2 regions of the Serratia sp. Sp408 genome follow, and region 1 is predicted to be linked to the other one. Evidence: predicted binding sites of a transcription regulator. Region 1 holds the regulator's gene; the other holds the start of a gene.

Region 1 (8,107 bases):
GATCAGCAGCGAAACGCCGGAGGCCAGCCAGAAGCCTTGCCGTACCTGATGTGCGATGCGGTCGCGGCGGCCAGCACCGTTCAATTGGGCGATGACCGGCGTTAATGCCAGCAGCAGGCCATGACCGAACAGGATCGCCGGTAGCCAGATCGAGGTGCCAACCGCGACTGCGGCCATATCCGTGGCGCTGTAGGCACCGGCCATAATGGTATCTACCACGCCCATTGCCGTCTGGGATATTTGCGCGATAATTACCGGAATAGCGAGGGCCAATAAACTACGCGCTTCAATAAAGTACTTCTGCACGCATACACCTTTTTGATTATTTAACGATGAAGGAGGGTTGCCGCGAAAGGACAACAATTAAAAATAGCGGAATTTGGTCAAAATGATTGTACCTGCTGATGCCGCTTTAGCAAATGCCATGATCAAATAGTTATTAAATGCGCAGCAATAGATTTTTTGCCGCTGCGGATTTGGTTTTCTGCCACATCTGGGGCAAACTGCCCGAAGCGTTTTACATCTGTACTCAAGCTGCGTTGTGCTGTGCCAGTTCGGCTCTGCCGCGCATCGAGAGGATATACTGAAGAGGCATCTATGTTTACCGGTATTGTACAAGGCACCGCGCCGCTCGTCGCAATAGAAGAAAAGCCCAATTTCCGCACCCATGTGATTGAAATGCCGCAAGCGTTGCTGCCGGGGCTGGAACTGGGGGCGTCGGTGGCGCATAACGGTTGCTGCCTGACGGTGACCGCCGTGGAGGGCAATCGCGTCAGTTTTGATCTGATCAAGGAAACCCTGCGCCTCACCAACCTGGGTGATCTGGCGCTGGGTGATGTGGTCAACATCGAACGGGCAGCGAAGTTCAACGATGAAATCGGTGGGCATCTGATGTCCGGCCATATTATTTGCACCGCTGAGATTGCCAAGATCTATACCTCGGAAAATAACCGCCAGGTGTGGTTGCGTATGCCCGATGCCGAATTAATGAAATATGTACTGCATAAAGGTTTCATTGGCATCGACGGGATTAGTCTGACCATTGGCGAAGTGGTAAATAACCGTTTCTGTGTACATCTGATCCCCGAAACCCTCGATCGCACCACGCTTGGCAAGAAACGCCTGGGCGACAAGGTGAATATCGAAATCGATCCGCAAACGCAGGCGGTGGTCGATACCGTCGAGCGTGTGCTGGCCAGTCGCGAGGCCGCAATGGCGGTGGCGACCGAGCTGGCGCCGAAGCCTTGATCGGGCTGGCGTAACAATAAATACCCAAAACCAGAGGAGCAAAAACGTGAAGTTTTATCGGAAAACGTTGATGTTGGCGGCGCTGATGGCGCTGGCTGCCTGTAGCAGCACGTCAGAAAATAGCGCGGCTTCGCCGTCGGAGAATACGGCAGATGATACCTGTGGCGCTGCGCAGTACCAGAACTACGTGGGTAAACCGCTCTCTTCGCTGGATGGGGTGCAGATCGACGCGCGCCAGGTGCGTACCATACCTTACAATGCTGCCGTCACCATGGATTTCAATCTGAGTCGGCTTAATTTCCTGGCGGATCAGGATGACAAGATTATTCGGGTTTATTGCGGCTGATACCGCCATGATAATCTGCGGTTAATTGGCGATGCCGGTCAGCGATGTCTGACCGGCATTTTTATGCGCGGAGGATTGGCGGCAGGGTTAACGCGGTACGCGTATTCCGCCTTCAACGCCTTGCGGGCTGAAAACAACCTGCCAAAGCTGGATATCCCGCGCGCGGAACGCCCCGGCGCAGGCGTTGAGATAATAGCTGAACATGCGTTCGAAGCGCTCGGAATAACGTTCGGCCAACTGTGGCCAGGCCTGTTTAAAGCGCTCATGCCATGCCATCAGGGTACGATCGTAATCGGCGCCAAAATTGTGCCAGTCTTCCATCACGAAATGACCTTCGCTGGCCTGCGCAATATGTTTGACTGACGGCAGGCAACCGTTCGGGAAGATATATTTGTTGATCCAGGGGTCAACATTCATATCCGTACGATTCGACCCGATGGTATGCAGCAGGAATAGCCCGTTCGGTTTTAAATTGCGCTCGACCACCTCGAAATAGGTGCGGTAATTTTTAGGCCCGACGTGTTCAAACATACCAACCGAGGCGATGCGATCAAATTGCTGATCGAGATCCCGATAGTCTTGCAGCAGGATCTGCACGTCCAGCCCTTCACAGCGCGCCTGAGCCAGTTTTTGCTGTTCGGCGGAAATGGTCACACCCACTACCGAGACGCCGTAGTGCTTGGCGGCAAAGGCGGACAGACCGCCCCAGCCGCAGCCGATATCCAGCAGGCGCATGCCCGGCTGCAATTGCAGCTTTTCGCAGATAATACGCAATTTGCCTTCCTGCGCCTGTTCGAGCGTCGCCGCGTCTTTCCAGTAGCCGCAGGAATATTGCATATAGGGATCAAGCATCAGGGTAAATAGATCATTACCCAGATCGTAATGTTCCTTGCCGACAATCCAGGCACGTTTTTTGGATTGCAGATTGGTCAGCCGTGCAGCGGCAATGCGCAGCGTGTCTTTAAAATGGTGGGGGAGTTTCTTTTCCAGACCGGCGGCAACCACGCGGTGAAAGAAACAGTCCAGCCGTTCGCATTCCCACCAGCCGTCCATATAACTTTCACCCAGCCCCAGTGAACCTTCCTGCAGGACGCGCTTAAAAAACTCGGGGTTTTTAACCTGAATATCGAAAGGACGGGAGCCGTTTATTTCAATCCCCGCCATGCTGAGCATTTCATGGGCAATACGATACCATTGGTTATCCTGGATGCTCAGATCTTCTATACACGATGAACTCATAGCTTCTCCATCACCTTTCTTCTGACTTATGGCCCGTTGGGAAAAAGCTTAGCCAATTTCTGCGGGCATATACGTATCCCTACGACAAATTTCACCGCAAGGTTTGATATCCGACATGAACAGAGGAAAATTCCAAGAGAACCCTGATACCAAACGGCGTGGGGCAACTCATCAAAAAATAAACTGTGACGCCATACGCGTACACAACAAGTACGTGTAATAAAACGCTTTTAGCTATGGTATTTTTAAAGGTTATTTTTTGAGTATAGGCTTGCCGAGGCGCTTACTCAACTGTAAATCGCACTCGGCAAAAATATTCTTTAAGTGACTATTGCCAAAGGCAATTATGACGCGGAGTTAGCATGTTCACGCGGCGTTGACTGCGGTTGCTCGACCGTTTTGCCACGCTGTATCAGATAGCCTATCGCAGCCAAGACCACGGTAGACACCATCACCGTTACCGTCGCCAATAGCGGTTGTGCGATAAATGCCGACACCAGCATACTGGCAACAAAGCATAAACCCAGTTGCAAGGTGTTTTGCAGTGCTGCCGCTTTACCGGTGCTTTCCGGGAACGGCGTCAACGCATTGGCCACCACGATCGGGTAGACAGCGCCGTTGACCAATGCCATCAGGCAGAACGGAATCAGCAGGGTGGTCAAGGTCGGCGTGGTCAGGGTGGCGACCAGATACAACGCCACCATACTGATGCCATACGCTATCAGCAGCCATGGCAGCAAGGTGTTGCCGTTAATGCGGTTTAGCGCGGTGCGGCAACCGAAGCCGCCGAGCAGGAAGGCCAGGGTCTGCGGCACGTAGCTCAGACCGATGTCATTAGGGCTGTAGCCCATGTTGCCAAGAATAAATGGCGAGCCGGTCAGCCAGGCAAAGAAGCCGGCTGAACAGGCGGCGAACACCATGACGTTACCGCCAAACACCGGCGACTTCAGCAGTTGCAGGAAGCCGATACCGTTGTTGTTGGCGGCGGCCGGCGCAAGGCGCGAACTGTCTTTGAGCAGCAGCGTTGGCAACAGCAGCAGGGCGCTGATCGCCAGCAGCACGGCAAAAATGGCGCGCCAGCCCATGTGATTCAGCAGCCAGGCTCCGAGCAACGGCGCCAGCGCTGGCGACAGCGCCACCAGCGGCATGATGGTAGCGAACACGCGATGGGCGGCGCCCTCGCGATAGCGATCGATAACGATCGCCTGCCAGGTGACCGCAGCGGAACAGACGCCGATCGCCTGAATAAAGCGCAATGACCACAGTTGCATCGCGTTATCGGCCCACAGCATGCCCAGACAGCCGATGCCAAATAGCGCCAGTCCCATCAGCAATACCGGCTTGCGGCCGAGACGATCGGAGAGTGGCCCCCAGAGTAATTGAGCAAAGGCAAAACCGGCCAGGAAGATACTGAGGCTGGCGCTGATGGCGCCGGCAGAAATCTGCAATTCTTGCTGCATGGCGCCAAAGGCGGGCAGGTACATATCGGTGGCCAGGTAGCCGAGCATGCTCAGCCCGGCGAGGTAAAACATAAATCCAAAGTTTCGCATGGTATTTCTCGTTGATGCTGTTGTGCAGGTTTTTTTTAGCGTCGCAAGTGTATCTGGCTGGATCTCTGCTTGTGAAACGGTAATATTTGCAAGCTGCTGTTAAAAAAATTGAAGGCAAAGCGATGTGGTCTGAATATTCCCTTGATGTGGTCGACGCCGTGGCGCGTACCGGCAGTTTCAGCGCGGCAGCGCAGGAACTGCATCGCGTGCCGTCAGCGGTGAGTTATACCGTACGTCAGTTGGAGCAGTGGCTGGCGGTGCCGCTGTTTGAACGGCGCCATCGCGACGTGGAGCTGACGCCTGCCGGCGCATTGTTTGTTCAGGAATCGCGCGCTGTCATCAAAAAAATGCTCGACACCCGTCGTCAGTGTCAGCAGGTGGCCAACGGCTGGCGCGGCCAGTTGAAGATCGCCGTCGATATCATCGTCAAACCACAGCGTAGCCGGCAACTGGTGCTGGATTTCTACCGTCATTTCCCGGACGTCGAGTTGCGGGTACAGCCGGAAGTGTTCAACGGCGTGTGGGATGCGCTGGTGGACGGGCGTGCCGATATGGCAATTGGCGCAACGCGCGCGGTGCCGACCGGTGGCGGCTTTGCCTTTCGCGACATGGGTTTTATGAACTGGCTGTGCGTGGTCAGCGCCAGCCATCCGCTGGCGGTTTTGCCCGGCCCGCTGGATGACGATCGGCTGCGGCCATTTCCCTCCCTGGTGCTGGAGGACACCTCACGCACCTTGCCCAAGCGCGTCACCTGGTCTTTGGATAACCAACGGCGGTTGCTGGTACCGGACTGGGTATCGGCGGTGGACTGTTTGCGTGATGGCTTGTGCGTCGGCATGGTGCCGGCACATCGCGTATTGCCGTTGATTGAGCAGGGGGAACTGGTGGCGTTGCAACTGCCTGAACCGTTCCCGCCCAGCGCCTGTTGCCTGACCTGGCAGCAGAACGCGCAGTCGCCGGCGATGGCGTGGTTGCTGGATTATCTCGGCGACAGTGAAACGCTGAATCAGGAATGGTTGAGCGAGGTGATATTGCCGGAGTAGCGCAATCGCGCCCCCCGGCCGGTGCTTTAGCGGCGGTAATCGACGAACGGGCCGTCGGCGACCGAGCGGCGTTCGATCAATTTGGGGTGTACTTCAATGACCTGCGATTCTTCGCGTTTGCTGATGATGCGATCCAGCAGCATGGTAAATGCCATTTCACCAAGACGCTCTTTTGGCTGATGGATAGTGGTCAGCGCCGGGGTGAAGTAACGCGCGTTGCGTACATTGTCATAACCGATCACTGAAATATCCTGCGGCACGCGCAACCCGAGCTCGTCGGCAGCGCAGATTGCGCCCATGGCCATAATGTCGCCGCCGCAGAACACGGCGGTCGGGCGCTGTTTTTGCGACAGGATCTGGTGCATGGCCTTATAACCGGACTCCGGCTCGAAGTCGCCCTGGACAATCCACTGGTCACGGATGTCGATATTGGCTTCCTGCAATGCCTTGAGGAAACCCTGATGACGGCCGCCGCCGGTGTTGCGCGACAGTTGCCCGGGAATGGCGCCGATGTCGCGGTGGCCACGTTCAATCAGATAACGGCCTGCCAGATAGCCACCTTCGAAGGCATTGTCGATGATGGTGTCGGTGAAGTCACCGCGCGCGGCGCCCCAGTCCATCACCACCATCGGGATGTTGCGATAATCTTCCAGCATGCCGAGCAGTTGGTCAGGATATTCGGAGCACATCACCAGCAGGCCGTCGACGCGTTTTTGCGCCAGCATCGCCAGATAGGCGCGCTGTTTGTCCAGATTGTTATGCGAGTTGCACAGAATCAGCGTGTAGCCCTTGCTGTAACAGCTGTTTTCCACCGCTTCAATCACTTCAGCGAAATAGGGCGCTTCGCTGGAGGTTGCCAGCAGGCCAATGGATTTGGTGTGATTGACCTTCAAACTGCGAGCAACGGCGCTTGGGGAATAATGCAGCTCTTTAATGGCAGCCCAAACGGCCGCCTTGGTCTCTTCGGCGACGAAACGGGTCTTATTGATGACGTGCGAAACGGTGGTGGTGGAAACGCCCGCGCGTTTGGCCACATCTTTAATCGTTGCCATGTAAAGAATGACTCCTAAACCCACATGTATTTAGCATGTAAGCATGTTGTTAATCGTTTGCCTACGCAGATCCTTCTCCAGAGTCACGAAAACTTGGTTTTTAGTGTGGAAGTCGTCAGCCACTTGACCTGGAGGGACTCAATTGCCGGTGCGCAGCAGTGAACTGCGAATTTTGTCGCATATTGAGCAAAAGTGGAAGTGCTAATCAACATTATAAGCGTGGAATGATAACAAGATTTTATTGGGGAACTGTGGGAAAATGATTTGACGCACCAATACTGTGGATTTTATGCTTGGCGCAGATTATCTGATAAGGAGTTTTTGATGGATACCGATTTAAAAATGTCTTTGTTCACCACCCTGGGTGCATTGGCGATGATTATTGCCTTCAGCTTCACTGCCGCATTGAACTGAATCCTGACTTAATCAATAAAGGCGCAGCTCAATATGAACTGCGCCTTTTTATTTATTGCCGCGTATTGGCCAATTACGCCAGGTTTTCCGCTACGAACGCCCAGTTCACCAGCGCCCAGAAGTTTTCCAGATAGTTCGGCCGCGCATTGCGGTAGTCGATATAATAAGCGTGCTCCCACACGTCTACCGTCAGCAGCGGCTTGTCCTCGCCGGTCAGCGGGGTGGCTGCATTCGAGGTATTAACGATAGCCAGCGAACCGTCGCTTTTCTTTACCAGCCAGGTCCAGCCGGCGCCAAAATTGCCTACCGCTGATTGTGTGAACGCCTGCTTGAACTTATCGAAGCTACCGAAGGCCCGATTGATTGCTTCTGCCAGTTTACCGTTTGGCTCACCGCCGCCCTGTGGCGACAGGCAATGCCAGTAAAAGGTGTGGTTCCACACCTGCGCGGCGTTGTTGAAGATGCCGCCGCTGGCGGTTTTAACGATCTCTTCCAATGATTTGTCTTGAAACTCGCTGCCGTCGATCAGCGCATTCAGGTTAACCACATAAGCGTTGTGATGTTTACCATAGTGGTATTCCAGCGTTTCTGCCGAGATATGCGGTTCAAGCGCATCTTTGGCATACGGTAGAGCAGGTAGTGTAAACGACATTGCTTTCTCCTTCTTTTATATGGCGCCAATCTGGCGTTCCCATCCGGGGACTTTGGCGAACGAATCGCCAGTAACCACTCTTTTTTAGAGGTTATTAATGGTAGCAATTTCCCGACAGGAAAAGGAGTTAAAGCGTGCTAAATCGGGGCAAAAGAGTTATGGCAAGAGAGAAGGGAACGGCACGATGGCGGCCGGGCGAGGCCGCCATCGTCTTGTTGCGTCAGCGAATGGTTTTTGGCGTCATCACGCGGCGGGCACCGACGTAATGATTTTGCCAGTAATCATTATCAAGCTGGCTGATGCGGATTTCCTCCCCGGTGCGCGGCGACTGGATAAATTTGCCGTTGCCCAGATAAACCCCCACATGGTCAGCCGCGCCGCGGTTATTTATGCGAAAGAACACCAGGTCTCCGCTTTCGAGTTCGTTCTTCTTGATCGGCGCCGCATCCCGCAGGTGGAACATTTCATTGGCGGTGCGCGGCATCTTGATTTTCATCACGTCCTTATAGGCGTAATAAATCAGTCCACTACAATCAAAGCCGGTGCGTGGTGAAGTACCGCCC
Region 2 (8,107 bases), 120 kb from region 1:
CACACTGCCGTGGCGATCGCCACCAGCAATATATAATGCATAACCATTCGGTTTTACTGAGCGTTTACCTAAGATTTTTCTTGCGACGTAATAAGCGATGCCGTACTTTGGTCAGGTAACAAAAAAGAGTTAGCATGCTCTTTTTCGTCACGCCTCAAATTTTCATGTGATCCAAACAGGATAAGACACGTCTCTTTCCCGCCGCTTGGTGCGGGACTCTTTTTCTCTTTTGGCCGCGTCCGCACCAAACTGGTGCTTTATGTTGAGATTTCGTGGTTAATATCTTAAATTTGACGGCTGAGAAACCTTAACCTCCCACGGTGGCCAGGTTGGCAACGGGTGGGCGTTCAGGAGCAAAAGTAATGCAAATGACCCTCATGGAATACATCACTCTGCATTTTAACGGCGATCTTCACCGCTACGCGCAGGCGGAAGGCGTAAGCAGCGATCAGATCCGCCGCTGGATCGACAACGAATGCTATGTCATCAAGGGACGACTGGTTATGCCGGTTAAGCACCTGCCTGTCGAAGTCATGCAGTGATGCCATAAAAAACCCCGTCGATGCGGGGTTTTTTATATTCAGTGCCACAATCAGAAATTGTAACCAACCACCAGATAGTAACCCCAGCCGGTAGACTTGATTGGCCCTTGCGGCGTGCCGATATCTACGCCATCTTGCCATTGACCGCCGTTATGGAAATAACGTGCAACTACCGAGTAATGCCAGTGATCGTAGTTCAGCGCCAGGATATGGCTGGATGCAATGGAATTGCTGGTGCGTGCCTGACGGCCGTTGACGGTGAAATCGTCCTTGCCCAGATCGGAGCCAAAATCAAAGTTGGTAAAGCCGATGTAATTCAGATTACCGCCCCATAGCTGGGTCAACGGCACAAAATATTTCACCTTGAAGCGGTAACCATCCCAGCTGTTCTGGTTGGCGGCACCGTAGTTCTGCCATTGGTATTTGGCATAAATGTTCATCGACAGGCTCATTGGCAGACCGGTATCGATGTCGGTACCCAGACCCATATACCAGGTGCTCTGGCGAGATGAATCGTTGCGTCCCATGTCATAGATGTAGTTGTTGGCGAAATACCATTCTTTAAACGGCCCGAAGCTGAGATCGGCGCCGGTCAGCTTGTCGATGGAAAAGCGCGGCTCGATTTCCATAAACAGCGGTGAACCTTTGTCCCAGATACCGCGATCCGGCGTATTGCCCACGCCAAAGAATTTCGGCACGTCGACGTAGCCATAGAAATCAAACCATTCGTGTTTGGCGAAGGCTTCGTATTCCAGATAGACATCGTTGTTCAACTGCGGTCCGAAGCGAGTATGGTAGCTCCCTACCACGTTCACGCTCTGATGCCACCAATCTGAAACGTATTGACTGTCTTTGCTATCAGCCATTGATGATGCACTGTACGATGCTGCGAGAAGCACACCTGCTGCGAGAGCTATTTTTTTCATTTTATTACCACATGCTTAAAGGGCCATTTCCTGCCCGTTAGAAAAAATGACAAATGAGTCTGAATGACACCTGGCGTAACCAACGGTGAATCAATGCACATTCACCGCGCGCATTATAGAAATCACCGAGTGTAATAATCTGTGATCCAGTCACCCATTTCGCGAATAGGTAATCGATTGCGTTCACATTTGTCAAATTATGTTTCATGCAAATTCACAATCGCTGTGATTTTTGTCATGAGCGGACGTTTTTTATGCAGGATTCGTGCCCAATTCCACCAACAGCCGGCTATCGTCCAGGTTACATTTTTTGACGGAAGATGCCGGCGCGCAGCCGGCAGAGATGGGGAGCGAGGGGGGTAAAACTGACTAACTCAACGGGCGCCTGGAACCGCTTTGGCAATATTGTCGGCGCGAAACACCACTTCTTCGCCACGTGCAATTTCCCACTCTTTGGGTGGGATATCCGTTTTCGGCGCGGCAGCGATCACCGTACCAATAATGCGCTTGTCTTCGCGACGCAAGATACTGACGTCAAGCTGATATTCGTGGCGCAGGTTGGCGGTGGTGAGCCGCACCGTATCGCCCCGGCCGAAGTTCTGATCGTCGATAATGGGCTGCTGAATAAACTGCACATCGCTTCTCATGGTTCACGTTCCTTCTGACAGAAGACGTAATTTGAGCTTAGCTGATTTCAGGCCTGACGCAGGGAGCCGTATCAAATATCTGCACTTATCCGCGAGTTGCTCGCCAGCATATCAGCGAGCCCAAAATCACCATCACCACGCCTTGCCAAAAGCTCACCGTCAGTGCGGTGCTGAGCAATAGCGCAGCAAATACCGAGGACAACACCGGGGTAAAATACGACGCCGTGGCCAATAACGTCATGTTGCCCCGCAAGATGCCGACATTCCATGCCGCATAGCCGGTCCCCATCGCCATGCCGGCGCACAGCAGCGTCGCGGTGACCGGCAGCGTGAAATGCAAGGCCGATTCATTGCTGAAGGCATATTGCAGCCACAGTACCAGCGCCGTCAGGGTAATGAACACCACCACGCCGTTATGACCCTGGGCAATACGCCGGGTGACGTTACAATAAACCGCCCAGATAACCGCGCCGCTGAACGCCAGGCAATAACTGAGCGGGTTACTGTGAACGTTTGCCAGCATTTGCGCCGGCGACCAGCCCCCCTCGCCGCTCATGATCCACCCAATGCCCAGCAACGCCAGCAATAGCCCTGGGATCACCCACAGCGTGGCTTTTTGGCCGTTGAACACAATGGCCATTAATACCGTCAGGCTCGGCCACAGGTAGTTGATCATGCCAAGTTCGATCGCCTGCAGCCGGTTGTTGGCGTAACCCAGTGACAAGGAAAGACAGATCTCATAAGTGACGAACAGCAGGCTGCCGAGCAATAAGTAGGGTTTGGGAAAATGGTTTAGTCTGGGCAGCCCCATCACCACCACCAGGAAAATCGCTCCCACGCTGTAGATCATCGCCGCGCCGCCAATCGGCCCCAGCGCTTCGCTGACGCTGCGAATCAGGCCGACGACGCTGCTCCACAGGACAATCGCCAATAATCCCATCAGCGTGGCGCGGTAAGTCGTGGAGATCGCAGGCATTTGACTCTTCCAATGAATTCATTTCAACCAGCGTTTGACTGTACAACGGCGCAGAGAAGAATAAAAGTGAAACGGAGATCGGCTCCCCGTTTCGGCAAATCACCCGTAGAGTCAGAGCGCCGGACAACACAGCGTCAAGGCAGCCAGATTTTCCGACAACGCCCCGATTACGCTGTGAGACCGCTGCACGCCTGGTAATGTGACAGCGTCACTGTTGGGTTTGGCGTTCGAACTGCGGTGGTGGCTGGCGGAAACGCCGGGTGAGGTATACCAGATAGGCAAAGCCCAGAGCCGCCCAGCACAACCCCATGGTCAGCGAGCTCTTTTCCAGATTCAGCCACAGCACGCCAACCGTCAGCGCACCGACCAGCGGCAAAATCAGGAAATGGACGCGATCCTTCCAGGTTTTGTTGCGCCCTTCGCGAATAAAGAAATGACTGATCACCGACAGGTTAACGAAGGTAAACGCCACCAAGGCACCAAAGTTGATCAGCGCAGTGGCGGTCACCAGATCAAAGGACAACGCAGACAGCGCCACGGCACCGACCATCAGCACGTTCAGCGTCGGGGTGCGCCATTTCGGATGAATGTAACCGAACAGTTTTTCCGGGAACACGTTGTCACGCCCCATGACGTACAGCAAGCGCGACACGCTGGCATGGGATGCCAGACCGGACGCCAGGGTATTGATAAAGGTAGTGCACAGGAAAATCGACTGGAACAGCTTGCCGCCCACGTACAGCGCTATTTCCGGCAGTGCCGCATCCGGCTGTTTGAAACGTTCGATCGTGGGGAAAAACAGCTGGATAAAGAACGAAACGCTGATGAAAATCACTCCGCCGTACAGCGCCGTCAGGAAAATGGCGCGCGGGATCACTTTGGCTGCATTGGGCGTTTCCTCGCTCAGCGTGGTGACCGCGTCAAAACCGAGAAAGGAAAAACACAAAATGGTGGCGCCGGTGATAATCGGCAACAGGTGGGCGTTCTCACTGACGAACGGTTGCAGGCTCCACACCGTTCCCAGCCCTTCACCGCGCTGTAGACCCTGAACCACCAGAAAAATGAACACCACGATGATCATGATCTGCGCCAGAACGAACAGGGTATTGAAGTTGGCGACCACGTTGACGCTCTTCAGATTGATCGCCGTCATGATGAACACGAAACCGACCACCCAGACCCACGGGGGAACCTCGGGAAACAGCGCGGTGAGGTAGATTTTCGCCAACAGCGTATTGATCATCGGCAGGAACAGATAGTCCAGCAGCGAAGACCAGCCGACCAGAAAGCCGACGTGCGGATTAATCGCCTTTTGTGCATAGGTATACGCCGAGCCGGCGGTCGGAAACTGGCGTACCAGTTTGCCGTAGCTGATGGCGGTAAACAGCACGCCAGCCAACGCAAACAGATAGGACGCCGGTACATGGCCGTCGGTGACGCCGGAAACGATGCCGAAAGTGTCAAAAACCGTCATCGGAGTCAGATAGGCCAGGCCCATCATCACCACTTGCCACAGCTTGAGCGACTTGCGCAATTGCGGCTTATCCGCGTCATTACCATCGATGACATTTGTTGTCATGGGAATTTCCTCACCAGCGTCCTGTACGCTCAATTGGAAGAAATGGTTAACCGCAGCGCGCAGCCTCGCCGGGCCACAGGATAGCCGACAAAATACGCCTGACGCGCGCGAGGGAGTGAATGGGCGGAATCAGGCGTTTTTCAGCATCCACTCAATTTCGGTTTCGGTGATCAGGCGTTCAAACTGCACCAATTCATCGGTTTTGCAGGCCAGGTAAACGTGAGTGAAGCGCTCGCCGAGCAAACGATGCAACACCGGCTGATGCTCAAACTCGTACAGCGCGTCGCTCTGGCGGATCGGGAACGGCAACCCTTCCTGCTCCAGTCCGTTGCCGGTTACCGGCTCCGGTAAGGACAGCGGAGTGTCCAATCCATATACGATGCCGGCCAGCACGGCCGCCATCACCAGATAGGGGTTGGCGTCAGCGCCAGCCACCCGGTATTCCACCCGATGACTGTCGCGATCGCCGCAGGGAATGCGCAGCGCCACGGTGCGGTTATTATGCCCCCACGACGCCTGGATCGGCACATACATGCCCGGCTGAAAACGCCGATAGGCGTTGACGTTCGGTGCCAGCAGCGCCATCGACGCCGGCATCAGCGCGATCATGCCCGCCAGCGCCTGTTTCAATAGCGCAGAATCTTCACCATCGGCGTCGGAAAATACGTTATTTCCCTCATTGTCCAGCATGCTGATGTGGATATGCATGCCGCTGCCGGCGTGCTCTTCATAGGGTTTGGCCATAAAGGTGGCGTGCATGTTGTGGTTTTCAGCCACCATGCGGATCAGGCGTTTCAAGGCCAACGCATGGTCGCAGGCTTGCAGCACGTCGCCGGTATGATGCAGGTTGACTTCGAACTGCCCAGGCGACGCTTCGGCCACCGCGCCGTCCGCCGGAATGCCTTGCAGGCGCGCCAGCTCGTCGATGTCACTCAGCACATCGGCAAAATGATTAAGGTTATCGACCGAATACACCTGACTCTGGGTGTTGCGTTCCTGGGTGCCCGGCGCACAAGGCGGTTGTAGATAGCCTTCGGCGTCGCGCTGGCGATCGATGAGATAGAACTCCAACTCTACCGCTACCACGGGAGACAACCCGCGCTGCCGCAAGCGCTGCCATACACGGTTCAGCACATTGCGCGGTTCAACGTCAAAGGGAGTGCCATCTTCATCCAGCATGGTGAGCAACACCTGACCGATATACTGCGGGTCCGCCGCCGACGGCGTCAGACTACCCGGCACCGGAACGCAGATATGATCCGGCTCGCCCAGTTCCTGCCCCAACCCGGCCTCTTCGACCACATTGCCCAGGATGTCCATCGCGAATACCGAAGCCGGGAAGTAACAGCCCTTCTCCAGCTTGTTCAAGCCAGCTAGCGGAATACGCTTGCCACGGAAACTGCCGTTCAGATCGGTCAGCAACACGTCAATGTGCTGGGTTAACGGATAGCGTTCCAGGTATTTGTTCACCTCGCGCTGGAACATGCTACTTCGCCTTTCTTCATTGTGTTGAACAAAGTTTTCCACTTCTACGATGTTGGTCTGCATGGGTCACCCGCCGTTATGTTTGCTCAGTGGTTTTCACTACTGTCTGCGGTCGATGTTTTCGACCAGGATGCTCAATATAATGTCCACCAATGAAACATAGATGCAACAAAATTGTTTTGCAAGTGTTACTTTTGGTTTGAATATTAGGCTACCCACTGCTAGATTTATTAAATATTGAACAAAAAAGCCAGCAAAGACGTGTTTCGTTCATAATTTCGAACATACCAAGAGGATATCATGGGCAATATATTTAACAGGCCGATCGTCGGCGTCGTGATGTGCCGCCATAGGCTAAACCAACATCCGACACAGACCTTGCAAGAAAAGTACCTGAATGCGGTACTCGCCGCCGGCGGATTACCGATCGCCCTGCCACACGCGCTGGCAGAACCGGATTTGCTGGAAAATCTGCTGCCATACCTGGACGGCGTGATGCTGCCTGGCAGCCCCAGCAATGTGCAGCCGCACCTTTATGGTGAAAACGGCGATGAGCCTGACGCCGATCCTGGGCGTGATGAACTGAGCCTGGCGCTGATCCGCCTGGCGCTGGACAGGCGCATTCCCCTTTTCGCCATTTGCCGGGGCATGCAGGAAATGGTGGTAGCCACCGAAGGTACCCTGCGCCGTCGCCTGTACGAACGCCCCGAGCTGTTGGAACACCGAGAAGATCACGATCTGCCGCTGGAACAGCAATATGCCCCGGCGCACGAAGTCATCGTCGCAGACGGCGGGCTGCTTTCGCAACTGATCCCGGATTGCAACCGCTTTTGGGTCAACTCGCTGCATGGCCAGGGTGCCAAGACCCTTGGCGCCGGCATACGTATTGAAGCGCATGCCGCCGACGGATTGGTGGAAGCCATCAGCGTACGCGATCGGCCATTTGCCCTCGGCGTGCAGTGGCATCCAGAGTGGAACAGCGATGAATACGCGCTGTCGCGCCTGCTGTTTGAAGGTTTCATCGCGGCATGCCGCCGCTACCACCAGGAAAAGGAACAGCGCCAATGAGCAATGCCAGCTTGGCTCCGGGGAAACGCCTGTCGCAGATCCGTCAGCAGTTAGGTTTGTCGCAGCGCCGCGTGGCCGAACTGTCTGGATTAACCCACAGCGCCATCAGCACTATCGAGCAGGACAAGGTCAGTCCGGCCATCAGTACGCTGCAAAAGCTGCTGACGGTGTACGGACTGTCGTTGTCAGCGTTTTTCGCCGAGCCCGACAAACCTGCGGAGCCGCAAATTGTGATTGAGCAAGCAGATTTGATCGAAATCGGCAGTCAGGGGGTATCGATGAAGTTGATTCATAACGGCGACCCCAATCGTACGCTGGCCATGATGATCGAAACCTATGAGCCGGGCACCACCACCGGCGAACGCATCAAGCATCAGGGGGAAGAGATCGGCACCCTGCTGGAGGGCGAAGTGATGCTGTTGGTCAACGGTCAGACTTACGCGTTGGCCGCCGGCCAGAGTTACGCCATCAACACCGGTATTCCCCACAGTTTCAGCAACACTTCGGCGCGCATTTGTCGCATTGTCAGCGCCCACACGCCGACCACATTCTGATTAACGGAGCAAGGTATGGATTTCCATCATCAGCAATACTGGCAACAGCGGGCGCAGGCCCTGAAGATTGAGAATCGACTGTTTATCAATGGCCGTTATCTGCCCGCCGCCGAGGGCGGTACCTTTGCGGTGGACGATCCCGCCGGGCAACGCGAGCTGACACAGGTCGCTCGCGCAACCGGCGTCGATGTCGACCTGGCGGTACGCGCCGCGCGTGAGGCATTCGAGCGTGGTGACTGGTCGCAGGCCTCGCCGGCGCAACGCAAGTCCACGCTGGCAACGCTGGCGACGCTGATGGAACAACATGCAGAAACGCTGGCATTGCTGGAA

The links. Region 1 encodes PurR, which represses purine synthesis genes. Its sites were predicted from a motif close to CANGCAAACGTTTGCNTG; they were not measured.
Region 2: AC2AXP_RS05130 (nucleoside-specific channel-forming protein Tsx) is a predicted target of PurR. The motif match lies at 1,635-1,652, and genes of this name have one in related genera.

What each region holds. Positions count from the first base shown of each region.
Region 1 covers NZ_JBXUFT010000001.1:1,190,867-1,198,973, forward strand. The annotation lists gene AC2AXP_RS05650 (MATE family efflux transporter) at 1-306, opposite strand, end outside; gene AC2AXP_RS05655 (riboflavin synthase) at 598-1,248, shown strand; gene AC2AXP_RS05660 (I78 family peptidase inhibitor) at 1,295-1,594, shown strand; gene cfa (cyclopropane fatty acyl phospholipid synthase) at 1,682-2,833, opposite strand; gene punC (purine nucleoside transporter PunC) at 3,178-4,383, opposite strand; gene punR (DNA-binding transcriptional activator PunR) at 4,506-5,426, shown strand; gene purR (HTH-type transcriptional repressor PurR) at 5,453-6,478, opposite strand; gene cydH (cytochrome bd-I oxidase subunit CydH) at 6,803-6,892, shown strand; gene sodB (superoxide dismutase [Fe]) at 6,966-7,544, opposite strand; gene AC2AXP_RS05695 (C40 family peptidase) at 7,765-8,107, opposite strand, start outside.
Region 2 covers NZ_JBXUFT010000001.1:1,073,971-1,082,077, reverse strand. The annotation lists gene AC2AXP_RS05135 (hypothetical protein) at 363-542, shown strand; gene AC2AXP_RS05130 (nucleoside-specific channel-forming protein Tsx) at 593-1,468, opposite strand; gene AC2AXP_RS05125 (hypothetical protein) at 1,843-2,115, opposite strand; gene yddG (aromatic amino acid DMT transporter YddG) at 2,201-3,091, opposite strand; gene AC2AXP_RS05115 (APC family permease) at 3,300-4,670, opposite strand; gene AC2AXP_RS05110 (glutamine synthetase family protein) at 4,800-6,218, opposite strand; gene puuD (gamma-glutamyl-gamma-aminobutyrate hydrolase) at 6,456-7,223, shown strand; gene puuR (HTH-type transcriptional regulator PuuR) at 7,220-7,777, shown strand; gene puuC (aldehyde dehydrogenase PuuC) at 7,793-8,107, shown strand, end outside.